4 regions of the Sinorhizobium sp. genome follow, and region 4 is predicted to be linked to each of the others. Evidence: predicted binding sites of a transcription regulator. Region 4 holds the regulator's gene; each other region holds the start of a gene.
What was found. Region 4 encodes HrcA, which represses chaperone genes, less so after heat shock. Its sites were predicted from a motif close to GTTAGCACTCNCNNNNNGNGAGTGCTAAC; they were not measured.
Positions count from the first base shown of each region.

Region 1: groES (co-chaperone GroES) is a predicted target of HrcA. The motif match lies at 2,399-2,427, and genes of this name have one in related genera.
Region 2: AC5J09_RS03440 (co-chaperone GroES) is a predicted target of HrcA. The motif match lies at 2,387-2,415, and genes of this name have one in related genera.
Region 3: groES (co-chaperone GroES) is a predicted target of HrcA. The motif match lies at 2,435-2,463, and genes of this name have one in related genera.

Region 1 is NZ_JCACWC010000002.1:532,233-536,443, forward strand. It holds gene AC5J09_RS07095 (oxidoreductase) at 1-1,763, shown strand, start outside; gene AC5J09_RS07100 (usg protein) at 2,023-2,295, opposite strand; gene groES (co-chaperone GroES) at 2,576-2,890, shown strand; gene groL (chaperonin GroEL) at 2,937-4,211, shown strand, end outside.
Region 2 is NZ_JCACWC010000001.1:698,725-702,935, forward strand. It holds gene AC5J09_RS03420 (hypothetical protein) at 1-57, opposite strand, end outside; gene AC5J09_RS03425 (fatty acid desaturase) at 54-1,124, opposite strand; gene AC5J09_RS03430 (DUF6481 family protein) at 1,211-1,591, opposite strand; gene AC5J09_RS03435 (cold-shock protein) at 1,721-1,930, opposite strand; gene AC5J09_RS03440 (co-chaperone GroES) at 2,469-2,786, shown strand; gene groL (chaperonin GroEL) at 2,835-4,211, shown strand, end outside.
Region 3 is NZ_JCACWC010000003.1:845,839-850,049, reverse strand. It holds gene AC5J09_RS16110 (bifunctional riboflavin kinase/FAD synthetase) at 225-1,208, opposite strand; gene AC5J09_RS16105 (TIGR01459 family HAD-type hydrolase) at 1,222-2,070, opposite strand; gene AC5J09_RS16100 (hypothetical protein) at 2,134-2,274, opposite strand; gene groES (co-chaperone GroES) at 2,521-2,817, shown strand; gene groL (chaperonin GroEL) at 2,893-4,211, shown strand, end outside.
Region 4 is NZ_JCACWC010000003.1:411,991-416,201, forward strand. It holds gene rdgB (RdgB/HAM1 family non-canonical purine NTP pyrophosphatase) at 1-587, opposite strand, end outside; gene AC5J09_RS14035 (VOC family protein) at 618-1,031, opposite strand; gene rph (ribonuclease PH) at 1,154-1,873, opposite strand; gene hrcA (heat-inducible transcriptional repressor HrcA) at 2,131-3,210, shown strand; gene grpE (nucleotide exchange factor GrpE) at 3,369-3,995, shown strand; gene ptsN (PTS IIA-like nitrogen regulatory protein PtsN) at 4,117-4,211, opposite strand, start outside.

The DNA of each region.
Region 1 (4,211 bases), on a different contig from region 4:
TGCACGAGGAGGGGGCGGCGATCATGATCCAGCTCACTCATCTCGGCCGGCGCACGCGGTGGGACAAGGGAGACTGGCTCCCGGTCGTCGCTCCCTCGCATCATCGCGAAGCGGCGCATCGCGCCTTTCCCAAGAAGATCGAAGACTGGGACATCGACAGGATAATCAAGGATTTTGCCGATGCGGCCGAGCGCATGAAGGCCGGCGGCATGGACGGCGTCGAGCTCGAGGCCTACGGTCACCTCATCGACCAGTTCGCCTCGCCATTGACGAACGAACTCGATGGTCCTTACGGCGGCTCGCTCGACAACCGCATGCGCTTCTGTTTCGACGTTCTGAAGGCGATCCGGGCACGTGTCGGAGACGAGTTCATCCTGGGCGTGCGATACACGGCCGATGAATGCCTTCCCGGGGGGACGGACAAGGCGGAAGGTCTTGAGATCTCGAAACGTCTCAAGGGAAGCGGACTTATCGACTACCTGAACATCATTCGCGGCCATATCGATACCGACCCAGGACTGACGGATGTGATCCCTATTCAGGGCATGGCCAATTCGCCGCATCTGGACTTCGCCGGCGAGATCCGCGCAGCGACGAATTTCCCGACCTTCCATGCGGCGAAGATCCCCGACGTCGCGACCGCGCGCCATGCGATTGCGTCCGGCAAGGTCGACATGGTCGGGATGACCCGCGCCCACATGACCGACCCGCACATCGTCCGTAAGATCATCGAGAAGCGGGAGGACGACATTCGCCCCTGCGTAGGCGCGAACTACTGTCTGGACCGCATCTACCAGGGGGGCGCCGCCTATTGCATCCACAATGCTGCGACCGGACGCGAGCTGACGATGCCGCACAGCATCGCGAAGGCATACTGTCGCAGGAAAGTGGTCATCGTCGGGACCGGACCGGCCGGTCTCGAGGCGGCACGCGTGGCGGGGGAGCGTGGCCACGAGGTGGTTGTGTTCGAGGCGGCAAAAGATCCCGGCGGCCAGGTCCGCCTGACTGCGCAAAGCCCGCGCCGGCGGGAAATGATCAGCATCATCGACTGGCGCATGAGCCAGTGCGAAAAGCTGGGCGTCACCTTCCATTTCAATACATGGGCGGAAGCGGAGGCTATTCAGGCGGAAAATCCTGACGTCGTCATCATCGCCACCGGCGGGCTTCCGCATACGGAGGTGCTGTCGAGGGGCAACGAGCTGGTCGTGTCGGCGTGGGACATTATTTCCGGCGATGTGAAGCCGGGCACCAACGTCCTGATTTTCGATGACGCCGGCGACCACGCCGCTCTGCAGGCCGCCGAATTTCTCGCCAATGCCGGCGCAAGAGTGGAGATCATGACGCCCGACCGCTCCTTCGCGCCGGAGGTCATGGCGATGAACCTCGTGCCTTACATGCGTTCCCTGCAGAAGCTCGATGTGACCTTTACCGTCACCTACCGTCTGGAAGCGGTCGAAAAGAGCGGCAATCAACTGGTCGCCCATGTCGGCAGCGACTACGGGGGTATCTCCAAACAGCGGACCTTCGACCAGGTGGTCGTCAATCACGGAACCATCCCGCTCGACGATCTGTACTTCGAGCTGAAGCCCTCCTCCAGCAATCTGGGCGAGATCGCGCACGACCAGCTGATCGCCGGGGAACCGCAATCGGTCGTCCGCAACGCGGAGGGCAAGTTCCAGCTCTTCCGGATCGGCGATGCGGTCGCGGCGCGCAACACCCACGCCGCGATCTACGACGCCCTCCGCCTTCTCAAGGATATCTGACGCCAGGCAGATCCACCGGCGTGTTCGCACCTTGAGGCGGGGACTGGAATCTCTCCCTTGCCTCATCTGTGCTCGTCACAGGGATGAGAGCAGCGCCGCGTCCGCGGCGCGGGAAGCGTTCTTTCAGCCCAAGGACTTTGGTCTGGCTGGATTCCTGTGACAAGCACAGGAATGAGGAAACCAAACAAGCCGCGGCGGCTGTTCCAAATCTCAATAGGCCTTGGCGCGGGAGACGCAAGTGCCCTTTCAACGCCGGAAATCAGTGAATGTTGAATTCGCCATCCACCTGCCGCCACTCGTTCGGCCCGATCAACCGTTTGTGGGTGAACCGCACGGAGTGGAGCGGCCCGTCCAGATTGGTCTGCCAGAAATCGAGGAACTTTCGCATCTGGGGAAATTCCGGTGCGACGTCGTAATCCTGCCAGACATAGGTCTGCAGGACGGATTCGAAGTCGGGAATGCGGTAGAGGATATGCGCGGTCGTGAGACCGTAACCGTTGAGCTGGCGCTCGAGATCCGATGAAAATCGCATACTTCATCTCCGTTACATATCATTCGCCGGCTCCCCGCTGATCCTGCGAGGCCCCCGGCATGACCTTAACGTCACAACGAAAATTCAGGTTCCTTTCCAGTCTGTTAGCAGCCGCGTCGAAGCGCTGCTGATTTTTTTGCGGGGACCTCTTGAAATCCATTTTTTGCCCAACCAGATCAACCCGCGCGAAGTGCTCGAACGAGGCTTCGCACCCGTCCGGATTGGTCATCCGGTCCGGGATGGGGAACAAGATCATCAATGTTTGTCCATGGAGGAAAACATGGCGTTTCGACCGCTTCATGATCGTATTCTCGTCCGCCGCGTCGAGTCCGAAGAGAAGACCAAAGGCGGCATCATTATCCCCGACACTGCCAAGGAAAAGCCCCAGGAAGGCGAAGTCATCGCTGTAGGTCCTGGCGCGCGCAGCGAACAGGGTCAGATCCAGCCGCTCGACGTCAAGGTGGGCGATCGCATCCTGTTCGGCAAGTGGTCCGGCACCGAGATCAAGATAGATGGCGAAGATCTGCTGATCATGAAGGAAAGCGATGTCATGGGAATCATCGAGGCCCAGGCCGCCGAGAAGATAGCCGCCTGAAAATGCGAAGATACAGTCAACAAGCTGCCTTTTGAGGAGTGAAGAAATGGCTGCGAAGGAAGTCAAATTTCAGACCGACGCACGCGAGCGCATGCTGCGTGGTGTCGATGTGCTGGCCAATGCCGTAAAGGTAACCCTCGGCCCGAAGGGCCGTAACGTCGTCATCGACAAGTCGTTCGGTGCACCGCGGATCACCAAGGACGGCGTCTCCGTCGCCAAGGAAATCGAACTCGAGGACAAGTTCGAGAATATGGGCGCGCAGATGCTGCGCGAAGTCGCGTCCAAGACCAACGACCTTGCCGGGGACGGAACGACGACCGCGACCGTGCTCGCACAGGCAATCGTCCGGGAAGGTGCCAAGGCCGTCGCCTCCGGCATGAACCCGATGGACCTGAAGCGCGGCATCGATCTCGCAGTCGATGCGGTCGTGAAGGAATTGAAGAACAACGCCAGGAAGATCTCCAAGAATTCCGAGATCGCCCAGGTCGGCACCATTTCCGCGAATGGCGACACTGAGATCGGACGCTATCTTGCCGAGGCCATGGAGAAGGTCGGCAATGAAGGGGTGATCACGGTCGAGGAGGCCAAGACGGCCGAGACTGAACTCGAGGTCGTCGAGGGCATGCAGTTCGACCGCGGCTATCTCTCGCCCTATTTCATTACCAATCAGGACAAGATGCGCGTGGAACTGGAGGACCCCTATATCCTCATCCACGAAAAGAAGCTTTCGAACCTGCAGGCCATGCTGCCGGTGCTCGAAGCCGTCGTACAGTCCGGCAAACCGCTCCTCATCATCGCCGAGGATGTGGAAGGCGAGGCGCTCGCCACCCTCGTGGTCAACAAGCTGCGCGGCGGCCTCAAGGTTGCGGCCGTCAAGGCGCCCGGCTTCGGCGACCGCCGCAAGGCCATGCTGGAAGACATCGCCATCCTGACCGGCGGCACCGTCGTCTCGGAAGACCTCGGCATTAAGCTTGAAAGCGTCACGCTAAACATGCTCGGCCGGGCCAAGAAAGTCTCGATCGAAAAGGAGAACACCACCATCGTCGACGGTGCGGGTTCGAAGGCCGAGATCGAGGGCCGTACCACGCAGATCCGCGCCCAGATCGAGGAAACGACCTCCGACTACGATCGCGAGAAGCTGCAGGAGCGCCTTGCCAAGCTCGCCGGCGGCGTCGCGGTGATCCGCGTAGGCGGCTCTACCGAAGTCGAGGTGAAGGAAAAGAAGGACCGCGTCGACGACGCCTTGCATGCGACGCGGGCGGCAGTCGAGGAAGGGATCCTGCCCGGCGGTGGCGTCGCATTGCTGCGGGCGGTCAAGGCT
Region 2 (4,211 bases), on a different contig from region 4:
GTCACCGTCCTTGGCAAGCTTAAGGCCCCGGATCTGCGTTGGCGTCAATTCAATCATGTCGTCGTCTTTCGTACATCTTCGGTAAGGGAGCGGCGCAGCGACCCTGCGGCGTCGCGGAATGAAACCAGCCTCCGGCGCCGGTCGTCCCAGAGCACGAGCCGGACGCATTTGAGGCTGTCCCACAAGGTGATCCGTCCGATGCCGGCAAGTTGCGGATGGTCACGCAGTACCTCCGGCAGACGGTAATAGGGGATCCGGCTGGACAGGTGGTGCACGTGATGAATGCCTATATTGCCGGTGAGCCACCGCAGCACCGGCGGAAGATCGTAATGCGAGGCGCCATGCAGCGCCGCCTGAGGAAACCGCCAATCCTCGCCCGCCGACCAGTGAGTCTCCTCGAACTGGTGCTGCACATAGAAGAGCCAAACGCCGGCTGCACCTGCGAGCAGCACGACCGGAAGATGGATCAGGAGAAAAGGTCCCAACCCGACGGCCCACACCATCAAGCCGGCCAGCGTAACGATCGCAAGATTCGTCCCCATGGTCGAAATCCAAGGCAGAGCACCCGAGTTCATCATCCCGAACGGCAGGCGTTGCTTGAACAGGAAGAGCCAGGCCGGCCCGATGCCGAACATGACGAGCGGGTGCCGGTACAGCCGGTAGCCGAGGCGCTTCGTCGGCGAAAGGGCTCGGTACTCGGCAATGGTCAGCGTGGTGATGTCACCAACCCCGCGTTGGTCGAGATTGCCCGCAGTCGCATGATGGGCGGCGTGTGCACGCCGCCAATAGTCATAAGGGGTCAAGGTCAGGACCCCGAGCACGCGGCCGGTCCAGTCATCGAGCCCCCGACGGGCGAAAAACGATCCGTGGCCGCAATCGTGCTGGATCATGAACAATCTGAGCAGGAAGGCGCTGGCAGGAAGGATCGCGATCAGCCCAGGCCAGAAGCCGTTGGCCAGGGAAAAGCAGGCCGCTGCCCAGAAGATGGCGAAAGGAACGAGAGTGACGAACAGTTCGAAGGCGCTACGCCCCAGACGGGGCTGCCGGTATTTCGCCAGCGTCTTCAACCACGCTCCAGCATTGTCCTCAACAAGTGAAGCGGGTGGATAGACATGTGCGCTCATTATAACCGGTCCGTTTTTCGCTCGCCCCGTGATCATCTGCCAGGGCAATGGGCTGCGCCCGTGGAACGGGAGCAGGTGTTGAAGTGTTACGCCCGGCGGGCTTTGCGGGCCGCATAGCGGCGGTCGCGTTCGGCCTTGCGGGCCGCTTCGTCGGCGACGACGCGCGAGACCCGATCGGCAATTTCTGCCTGGCGGGCTTCGGCTTCAGCCCTTTGCTCGGCCTCGGCAGCCGCGGCCAACGCAGCGGCTTCTGCCAGGATTCGCTCGTTCTCGGCTGTCTTCAGCGCTTCGCGCTCCGCGCGGCGGGCCTCCCTGGCACGGTTGGCCGCTTCGCGCGCAGCCAGTTTTTCCTGCATTTCAGGGTCGGTCGGTTTGGGAGCGGATGCAAATTTTGTCAGAAGCTGGCGCTTTGCATCTGCCGCGGCATTGCGTCGTTCGGCAAAGCCGTTGTCGTTCGGGTGTCTCAATCGTTGTTCCTTTGATATCGTTTGGTCGCGAAGACCGCCTCAACGGAAAAAGGCCAGACATTCGCCTGGCCTCTTCGAACCTCTTGCCGCGATGCCAGTACATCCGTGGTCATCAGCGGCGAAAAAGCATTAGGCAGCGCGGAGCTGGCCTGCGGACATCTTGCCCGACTTGTTGTCGCGCTCGAGCTCGAAGCCGAGCTTCTGACCTTCGACGATCGAATTCATGCCCGCGCGTTCAACAGCAGAGATGTGAACGAACACATCGGCGCTGCCGTCGTCGGGCTGAATGAAGCCGAAGCCCTTGGTGGAATTGAACCATTTAACTGTGCCAGTGGTCATAACGAACCCTTTCTTAGCAACATAGATCACCGCTGGGCGACGCACAGCGGGGTTTCGACTTTTGAGAGAGGGAAGTTCGTCAAGAGACGCGCACAGCGCAGCAAAACAAATATCGGCAAACAAAGTATCGATGTCCTCTCATAGACGAGAGCGGCGACCGCGTCAACCTTTTGTTTTCAGAAAAATCGAAGACAACCTTTGGTAGATAACTCTAGGTGGTCGCGTTTCTTTCCATACCGGTGCACCCGCCGCTAGGCCAAATGAGCTGAGTACACCGGTACGCCTCGAAGTGTTTTTAACTAACGAACGCACAGTCTCCTAGTCATCCTGAATACTATCTTGCCGCGGAAAAGGGTAATTTAGGTATTTCAAAATATTAATTCCATTTCTCCCGGAAAACAATTCGCGTAATTGCAGACACCGATTTCAGGTCATATTCAGCTTCGAATAATATTTCTTGGCACTCCTATTAATCGATTGCCGTCGATGCTATTTAGGAGTTGCAGCCGCCCTATACGCCGGTCGCAGAAAGAATCCCATGACATTTCGCCCGCTCCTCGACCGCGTCGTCATCCGACGCGCCGAACGTAACATCAAATCCAAGGGCGGGATCATCATCCCCGACGCCGCCAAGGAAAAGCCCCAAGAGGGCCAAGTGATCGCCGTCGGTCCCGGCTCCCGCGACGAAAGTGGAAAGCTGATCCCGCTCGACGTCAAGATCGGCGACACGATCCTGTTCGGTAAATGGTCCGGAACAGAGGTCAAGATCGATGGCGAAGACCTACTGATCATGAAGGAATCCGACATCATGGGCATCGTCGCAGCAAATACCGTCGCAACCGCCAATGCTGCCTGATCCCTCGAATTTCGATCCCTTATCTCAAGCCCGAACAGGCCAAAGACAATGTCCGCCAAACAAATCATCTTCTCCACTGACGCCCGCGATCGCCTGCTTCGCGGCGTGGAATTGCTCAACAATGCCGTCAAGGTGACGCTCGGCCCGAAGGGCCGCAATGTCGTCATCGACAAGTCCTATGGCGCTCCACGCATCACCAAGGACGGCGTGTCCGTCGCCAAAGAAATCGAGCTTGAAGACAAGTTCGAGAATATGGGTGCGCAGATGGTGCGCGAGGTAGCCTCAAAGACCAATGACCTTGCCGGCGACGGCACCACGACGGCCACCGTGCTCGCCGCGTCCATCTTTCGCGAAGGTGCTAAGCTGGTTTCGGTGGGCATGAACCCAATGGACCTAAAGCGCGGCATCGATCTTGGCGTTGCCGCCGTCCTCGCGGAAATCAAGGTGCGCGCCACGAAGGTCATCTCGTCGAGCGAGATCGCGCAGGTCGGCACGATTGCCGCCAATGGCGACGCCAGCGTCGGCGAAATGATCGCAAGGGCGATGGAGAAGGTGGGCAACGAGGGGGTCATTACCGTCGAAGAGGCCAGGACGGCCGATACCGAACTCGACGTCGTCGAGGGCATGCAGTTCGATCGCGGTTATCTCTCGCCGTATTTCGTGACCAACGCCGAGAAGATGCGCGTGGAACTGGAGGATCCCTATATCCTCATCCACGAGAAGAAGCTCGGCAGTCTGCAGGCTATCCTGCCGATCCTTGAGGCCGCGGTGCAGACCGGGAAACCGTTGCTGATCATCTCCGAAGACGTCGAAGGCGAAGTGCTGGCGACGCTCGTCGTCAACAGGCTGCGAGGTGGCCTGAAGATTGCGGCCGTCAAGGCTCCCGGCTTCGGCGACCGCCGCAAGGCCATGCTGGAAGACATTGCCATCCTGACGGACGGCCAGACGATCTCCGAGGATCTGGGTATCAAGCTTGAGAACGTTACGCTGGATATGCTTGGCCGCGCCAGGCGGGTGCTGATCGAGAAGGACACGACCACAATCATTGACGGCTCCGGCGACAAAGCCTCCATCCAGGCGCGCGTCAGCCAGATCAAGGCGCAGATCGAGGAGACGGCGTCCGACTACGAAAAGGAAAAGCTGCAGGAGCGGCTGGCGAAACTCGCCGGCGGCGTCGCGGTCATTCGCGTCGGCGGCGCGACCGAGCTTGAAGTGAAGGAAAAGAAGGATCGCATCGACGATGCCCTGAACGCTACGCGCGCGGCGGTCGAGGAAGGCATCGTTCCCGGCGGCGGAGTGGCGCTACTACGGGCAAAATCGGCTCTTGTCGGTCTCACCGACGAGAACGCCGACGTAGCGGCAGGCATCTCGATCGTGCGCCGGGCACTGGAAGCACCAATCCGCCAGATCGCCGACAATGCCGGC
Region 3 (4,211 bases), 430 kb from region 4:
CTCGAAGATGATGGGGGCGTTGAAACGCCGAAATCCCGGACCTTCCGGCGCAGCCTAGAGCGCGCGGAAAGCCGGGCCAATAATTCGCTGATCGACGATCACTCGATGGAACCGGGTCATTATGGCCGGTTCTTTAAGGCGTTTTCCGCCTTTTGAAAAGGGTCCGCCGGCCGCACATGTCCGAAATCTTTGACGCATCGGGTGGCGTAAGGCCCTGCCGCCGCTCAGGCGAAATTGAGCCTGCGGTCGATCTCGCTCAGGGGCTGAACGCCCGCAAGCAGCGCGCGCGCCTCGCTCTCGTCCTTGCGCATCTGGACCATCAATGGCTCCAGACCGTCGAACTTGAGTTCGTCTCGCAACCGGCCGAAGAAGGATACGGCGCAGATCTCGCCGTAGAGATCCGCGGAGAAATCGAAAACGAAGGTCTCCAGCAAGGCTTCGCCGTCGCTGTCGACGGTCGGGCGACGGCCGAAGCTTGCGACACCGTCATGGAGCGACCCGTCCGCCCTCCGGAAACGCACCGCATAGATGCCGCTTTTCAGCTCCGCCTCGGGCGGCAGGCGCATGTTCGCGGTCGGATAGCCGAGCGTGCGGCCGAGCTTCTTGCCGTCGATGACTTCGGCTTCGACCGTATAGCGATAGCCAAGCAGCCCGGCCGCGTGCGAAACGTCGCCCTCGGCCAGCAGGGAGCGGATGAAACTCGAGGAAATGACGGCGGCGTTTTCGTCGCGGAATGCATCCACAAGCGTCACGCCGAATCCCTCGCGCTCCCCGGCCGCCATCAGGAAGGCCGGCCCGCCTTCCCGCCCCTTGCCGAAATGGAAATCGAAACCGGTGACGACATGGGAGGCGTGCAGCCATTCGCGCAGGATGCTATGAATGAAGTCGGAGGCCGAAAGCTCCGAAAAGCTCCGGTCGAAAGGATATTCGATGACGGCACCGAATCCCATTCCCTCGAGTATGCGGGCTTTCAGCGGTGCCGGGGTGAGGCGGAACACCGGCGCGTCGGGCCGGAATACGGTACGCGGATGCGGCTCGAAGGTGAGCACGAGCGCCGGAACGGCCCGCTTCACCGCCTCCTCCAGCGCGCGGTTCAGCACCGACTGATGGCCGCGATGCACGCCGTCGAAATTGCCGATCGCGACCACACCGCCGCGAAGATGTTCGGGCAGCGGATCGCGGGTCTCGTTGCGGTGAAAAACGGTCATGCCGATCGTCCCGTCATGCCAGCCGCGGCATCCACCATTTCGGCTGCGCCCCATTCTGCCTCAGGAAGGCCATGAGCCTCGCTTCGTCGGTGCGGCTTTCGTGCATGTATTCCTGCGCATGGATGCCCGCGCTGATGTAGAGCAGGTCGAAGCCGGCATCCTGCGCACCCTTGACGTCGGTCGGCATCCCGTCACCGATGGCGATGACGCGCGAAAGATCGAAATTACCCCTGGCGGACTTGGCCTGCGCGAGAGCGGCCTGATAGATCGCGATATAGGGCTTGCCGGCAATGCGGGCCTCGCCGCCGAGCTCTTCATAGAGTTTGGCGATGGCACCGGCACAGGGGATGAGCCTATGCCCGCGCTCCACGACAAGATCGGGGTTGGCGCAGATGAACGGTATTTTCCGCTTGGCGAGCCCCGTCAGCGTCGCGCGGTAGTGCTCGGGCGTCTCGGTCTCGTCGTCGTAGAAGCCGGCGCAGACGATCGTCTCGGCCTCGTCGGCGGATACGATCTCGGTGCCGAGCCCTTCGAGCAGCGGCAGATCCCGGTCGGCTCCGATGAAGAAGATGCGTTTGTCGGCCGCCGCAATCAGCGCCTGCGTCACGTCGCCGGAGGTCACGATACGGTCATAGGCTTCGTCAGGGACGCCGAGGCCGCGGATTTGCACCGTAACGCCCGGATGCGGCCGGGGTGAATTGGTGATGAGAACGACGGTCAGCCCCTGGGCGCGCGCCTCGGCCAGCGCTTCGCAGGCGGATGCAAAGGCTTGAATGCCGTTGTGAAGCACGCCCCAGACGTCGCAAAGGACCACGTCGTAACGACCGGCGATTTCCCGAAAACTGTTGATCCTGACGGCCATGCTGGCTTCCTGCAAACTCGGCTTTCCGGCTGACATCGCAAGGAAGGGGCAAGAATACAAGCCTCACGCCGAGAAAAACGCGGCACTTCCCAAGGATTTTAAAGCAATTCCAGGAAGCGGCGCGTCGAAGCTCAGGTCGGTTTTGCCGGCACGCATGGCGATGCGCTTGAATTCCTCGCGTGGCGACTGCGCGGTCTCCGGCATGTTCCTTTGGCAGGAAACGGATCCTGCAGTCTCGCCTCTTACAGGATGAGATAATCAAACAAGCCGCGGCGGGGGCCCGGCGCTGTCAACGATCGCGGCCGGCAAAAAATCTCGGAACCGATCCTTGACTCATTTCACGGCCACCCTTATCTCGGCTGGCGCTAGCACTCACTTGATAAGAGTGCTAACACCCATCCGGCGGGTCCATTCGCGACCCGCAGTGTCATTTGATCGAGGGATTAGACAATGGCAAGCACCAATTTCCGTCCGCTGCACGACCGCGTTGTCGTCCGCCGCGTCGAGTCTGAAGAAAAGACCAAGGGCGGCATCATCATTCCGGACACCGCTAAGGAAAAGCCGCAGGAAGGCGAGATCGTGGCTGTCGGTTCGGGTGCCCGCGACGAAAGCGGCAAGGTTGTTCCGCTCGACGTCAAGGCCGGCGACCGCATTCTGTTCGGCAAGTGGTCCGGCACCGAAGTCAAGATCGACGGCGAAGACCTTCTGATCATGAAGGAAGCCGACATCATGGGCGTCATCGGCTGATCGGCCGGCACCCCTTCAAATTCCGTAATTTGAAACCGGACCAGTTCCGGAGTTTCGAAACCAGGAGCTTTCAAAATGGCAGCTAAAGAAGTCAAGTTCGGCCGCAGCGCGCGCGAAAAGATGCTGCGCGGCGTCGACATCCTCGCCGACGCAGTCAAGGTGACGCTCGGCCCGAAGGGCCGCAATGTCGTTATCGACAAGTCGTTCGGCGCGCCGCGCATCACCAAGGACGGCGTTTCGGTCGCCAAGGAGATCGAACTCGAAGACAAGTTCGAGAACATGGGCGCCCAGATGGTCCGCGAAGTCGCTTCGAAGACCAACGACATCGCCGGTGACGGCACGACGACTGCAACCGTTCTCGCCCAGGCGATCGTTCGCGAAGGCGCGAAGGCCGTTGCCGCCGGCATGAACCCGATGGACCTGAAGCGCGGTATCGACCTGGCTGTCGCCGAAGTCGTCAAGGACCTGCTCGCCAAGGCCAAGAAGATCAACACCTCGGACGAAGTCGCCCAGGTCGGCACGATCTCGGCAAACGGCGAAAAGCAGATCGGTCTCGACATTGCCGAAGCGATGCAGAAGGTCGGCAACGAAGGCGTCATCACGGTTGAAGAAGCCAAGACTGCCGAAACCGAGCTCGAAGTCGTCGAAGGCATGCAGTTCGACCGCGGCTACCTGTCGCCCTACTTCGTCACCAACCCGGAAAAGATGGTCGCCGACCTGGAAGACGCTTTCATTCTCCTGCACGAGAAGAAGCTCTCCAACCTGCAGGCGATGCTCCCGGTTCTCGAAGCCGTCGTTCAGACCGGCAAGCCGCTCCTCATCATCGCTGAAGACGTCGAAGGCGAAGCACTCGCAACGCTCGTCGTCAACAAGCTGCGTGGCGGCCTGAAGATCGCTGCCGTCAAGGCCCCGGGCTTCGGCGACCGCCGCAAGGCCATGCTCGAAGACATCGCCATCCTGACGGGCGGCACGGTGATCTCGGAAGACCTCGGCATCAAGCTCGAAAGCGTCACGCTCGACATGCTCGGCCGCGCGAAGAAGGTTTCGATCACCAAGGAAAACACGACGATCGTCGACGGTGCCGGCCAGAAGTCCGACATCGAAGGCCGCGTCGCTCAGATCAAGGCCCAGATCGAAGAAACCACCTCCGACTACGACCGTGAGAAGCTGCAGGAGCGCCTTGCCAAGCTCGCCGGCGGCGTCGCCGTCATCCGCGTCGGCGGTGCGACGGAAGTCGAAGTGAAGGAAAAGAAGGACCGCATCGACGACGCCCTCAACGCGACGCGCGCTGCAGTTCAGGAAGGCATCGTACCGGGCGGCGGTGTTGCCCTGCTGCGTTCTTCCGTCAAGATCACCGTCAAGGGTGAAAACGACGATCAGGACGCCGGCGTCAA
Region 4 (4,211 bases):
GCCTCGGGATCGCCGGGCTTCCAGCCATGCTTCTCCTCCGCACTCATTTCGCCGAATGTGGTGTCGTAGCCCTTCGGTTGGAAGACCGGATCGTAGCCAAAGCCGCTGGTGCCGCGCGGCGGCCAGACGACATAACCCTCGACCTCGCCGCGAAAGAGCTCGACATGCCCGTCCGGCCAGGCAAGGCAGAGAACGGACACGAAGCGTGCGGTACGGCTTTCGGGCGTCACCGCACCCTTGTCGCGGAGCGCCTCTTCGACCTTCTCCATGGCCATCTGGAAGTCGCGGCTGCCGTCCTCACGTTCGGCCCAGTTGGCCGTGTAGACGCCGGGGGCGCCGCCGAGCGCGTCGATGGCAAGACCGGAATCGTCCGAAAGCGCCGGCAGTCCGGAAGCCCTGGCCGAGGCGAGCGCCTTGATCGTCGCGTTCTCCTCGAAGGTCGTGCCGGTCTCTTCCGGCTCGACGAAATCGAGATCGGCTGCCGATTTCGCCTCGAAGCCGAGCGGCCCGATGAGGTCGCGGATCTCACGGATCTTGCCGGCATTATGGCTGGCGACGACGAGCGTCTTGTCGATCAGTCTGCGCATCTGTTCCGTTCCGTTCAGGTTCTGCCGAAATCAATCCCTGGCCCAGAGGCCCGCTTCCGCGCATTCCAGGCTGTTGCCGGCCGGATCGCGGAAATAGAAGGAGCGGGCGCCGTTCGGCCAGCGGATATCCGCCTCGATCGCAACCCCGGCTGCCTCCAGTTTCGCCTTCCAGGCGTCGAGCGCCTCCGCGGCGACCCGGAAGCACATGTGCCCGTTGCCCTTCGTCCCGTGCGGAGGCACGGGAAGTGCGCCCGGTGCAGGCGGCCTCACCGTCTCCGCCGGGTTGAAGATCAACAACACGCCTTCGCCGCAGCGGAAGAAGACATGGCGACTGCCGGCGCGCGTGATCCTTTCAAGGCCGAGGACCGTTCCGTAGAAGGCCTCGGCCTGATCGAGATCGTCCGCGTAAAGCGCGGTTTCCAGAATGCCTTCGAATGTCGGCACCGGACCGGTTCCTCTCAAGTGATCCAGAGCACTTCCGGAAAAGCCATGACGGTGTTCCGTCCGGAGGTGCATATTGTCGAAGCGTCAGATCATCTCACTGCTGCCGTGCAGCAGAGAGCAGTCTAGCCTGCTATCGCCTGCTTCTGCATTTCGACGAGTTCGGCAATGCCGTTCTTGGCGAGCAGCATCAGGCTTGCGAATTCTTCTTCGCTGAAGGGCTTGCCTTCCGCCGTTCCCTGGATCTCGACCAGGCCGCCGCTGCCCGTCATCACGAAATTGGCGTCCGTCTCCGCAGCCGAGTCTTCGAGATAATCGAGGTCGATGACCGGCTGATTGGCGAAGATGCCGCAGGAAATGGCGGCCACATGATCTTTCAGGACCTTCTCCAGCTTGACCATGTTGCGCGCTTCCATCCACTTCAAACAGTCGTGGAGGGCGATCCAGGCGCCGGTGATCGACGCAGTGCGCGTGCCGCCGTCGGCCTGAAGCACGTCGCAGTCGATCGAGATCTGACGTTCGCCGAGCGCCGGAAGATCGACCACGGCTCTGAGCGACCGCCCGATCAGCCGCTGGATCTCCTGCGTGCGGCCGCTCTGCTTGCCGGTCGCCGCCTCGCGCCTCATGCGCTCGCCGGTCGCACGCGGCAGCATGCCGTATTCCGCGGTGATCCAGCCCTTGCCGCCGTTGCGCAGCCACGCCGGAACTTTTTCCTCCAGGCTGGCGGTGCACAGAACATGCGTGTCGCCGAAGCGTACCAGGCAGGATCCTTCCGCATGCTTGGAGAAATTGCGCTCGAACGAGACCTTGCGCATTTGGTCGATTTTTCTACCGGATGGCCGCATCGTCAACTCCTGTCGATCCCGACTGCATGTTGCTTCGAGTCCTGTTCGGTTCAAGGACAAGACCATGCAGAATTCAAAGTGCTCCAGCGGCCTTTGCGCGTCTGAAGACACGCGGCGCTTTCGTGAGCCTTCTAGATCATGGCGTGGGCAAAGGGAACCGCTTGATGTCGAAGCTTCGCAGTGATTTTTCCCTTTTGCCATTCCCCGTGCGGATCACTATATTCTTTGCGAACACGGAATACTGATCACGGAGTGACATGGTACTGCGCAACCCTGGAACGAAGGGGATCGCATCGGCGCTGGACGAGCGCTCCGGCGAGATCTTCCGCCGCATTGTCGAGAGCTATCTGGAAAGCGGGGAGCCGCTGGGCTCGCGCAATCTCTCTCGGCTGTTGCCGGTGTCGCTGTCGCCGGCCTCGGTTCGCAACGTGATGAGCGACCTCGAAGATCTGGGCCTGATCTATTCCCCCCATGTCAGCGCCGGCCGGCTTCCGACGCAGCTGGGCCTGCGCTTCTTCGTGGACGCCTTCATGCAGGTGGGCAATCTCTCGCCGGAGGAACGCGCCTCGATCGAAAGGCAGGTTCACCCGGGAAATCGCGACCGGTCGGTCGAAAACCTTCTTACCGAGGCGAGCCAGATGCTGTCCGGCATGTCGCGCGGCGCAGGTCTCGTCATCACCACCAAGAGCGATCCCGTTCTCAAGCATGTCGAGTTTATCCGGCTGGCGCCGACCAAGGCACTGGCGGTGCTTGTCGGCGAGCACGATCAGGTGGAGAATCGGATCATCGAGCTGCCGGCCGGGATCACCAGCGCCCAGCTCACCGAAGCGGCGAACTTCGTCAACGCTCACCTTGCCGGTCAGACGATCCCCGAATTGCGGACGCAACTGGAAAAGGTCAAGGAGACGGTGCGCGGCGAGCTCGACGCGCTCTCGCAGGACCTGGTCGAGCGCGGGCTGGCGATCTGGTCCGGAAGCGAGGGCGACGGCCAGCCGGCGCGGCTGATCGTCAGGGGCCGCGCCAATCTGCTCGAAGGATTGGAAGGGACGGACGACATTGAGCGGCTGCGCATGCTCTTCGATGACCTCGAAAAGAAGGATAGCCTGATCGAGATCCTCAACCTCGCCGAGAGCGGCCCGGGCGTGCGCATCTTCATCGGTTCCGAAAACAAGCTGTTTTCACTCTCCGGATCCTCGTTGATCGTCGCTCCTTATCGCGACAGCGACGACCGCATCGTCGGCGCGGTCGGTGTCATCGGGCCGACCCGACTCAACTATTCCCGCATCGTTCCCATGGTCGATTACACCGCGCAGCTCATGTCGCGGCTGTCGCGCTGAGCGAATCCTTTTGATCGATGAAGCAATCGACCCTTGATTTTTCGGGCCCAAACATCGATATCGGGCTTCAAATCCAGGCAACAGAACGTTCAAGCAAAGCGACTTCCGCTGGTTTGATGATGCCGAACAGAGCAAAAGACAGAAATTCGGAGAACGTCATGACCGACGAAACGAACAAGAACGGACCCGAGGCCGCGGCGCCTGAAGAATTCGAAACAGCCGCTGAGCCGCAAGCCGCGGAGAAGCCGGAGGCGGATGCTTCCACGACCGCGCCGGATCCGCTTGAGCTTGCCAGGGCCGAGAGTGCGGAACTGCGCGACAAATATCTTCGCCTCGCTGCGGAGATGGACAACCTGCGCCGGCGCACCGAACGTGACGTGAAGGACGCGAAGTCCTATTCCGTCGCGGGCTTCGCGCGCGACATGCTGGCGGTCTCCGACAACCTGCGCCGCGCGCTGGATGCGATTCCGGCCGACGCCAGAGAGGCGGGCGATGCCGGCCTGAAAGCACTCATCGAGGGCGTGGAGATGACCGAACGGTCGATGCTCGCGGCGCTCGAGCGTCACGGCGTGAAGCAGCTGGACCCCACCGGCCAGAAGTTCGATCCGAATTTCCACCAGGCCATGTTCGAGGTCCCGAACACCGAGGTCCCGAACAACACGGTCGTCCAGGTGGTCCAGGCGGGATACACGATCGGCGAACGCGTTCTGCGCCCGGCAATGGTCGGTGTTGCCAAGGGCGGCCCGAAAGCCGCGTCCTCTGAAAGCGAGACGCCTGCTGCCTGACGGCGCATGAATGCGATTTGCGAAGGGCCGCGCACTCTGCAAGGTGCGCGGCCCTTCGTCATTGTTCGAAATATCGCATCCTCTTCCAACCGGCTTCGGCAGGGCAGCAGGCAGAAGATATTCAGGCAGCGTGCGAGGTCGTGTCGTCGCTAAGCAGCGTGTAGATCGCGCTTGCCGAGTCGCTCGCTCGGATACGCGACACCATGTCGTGGTCGC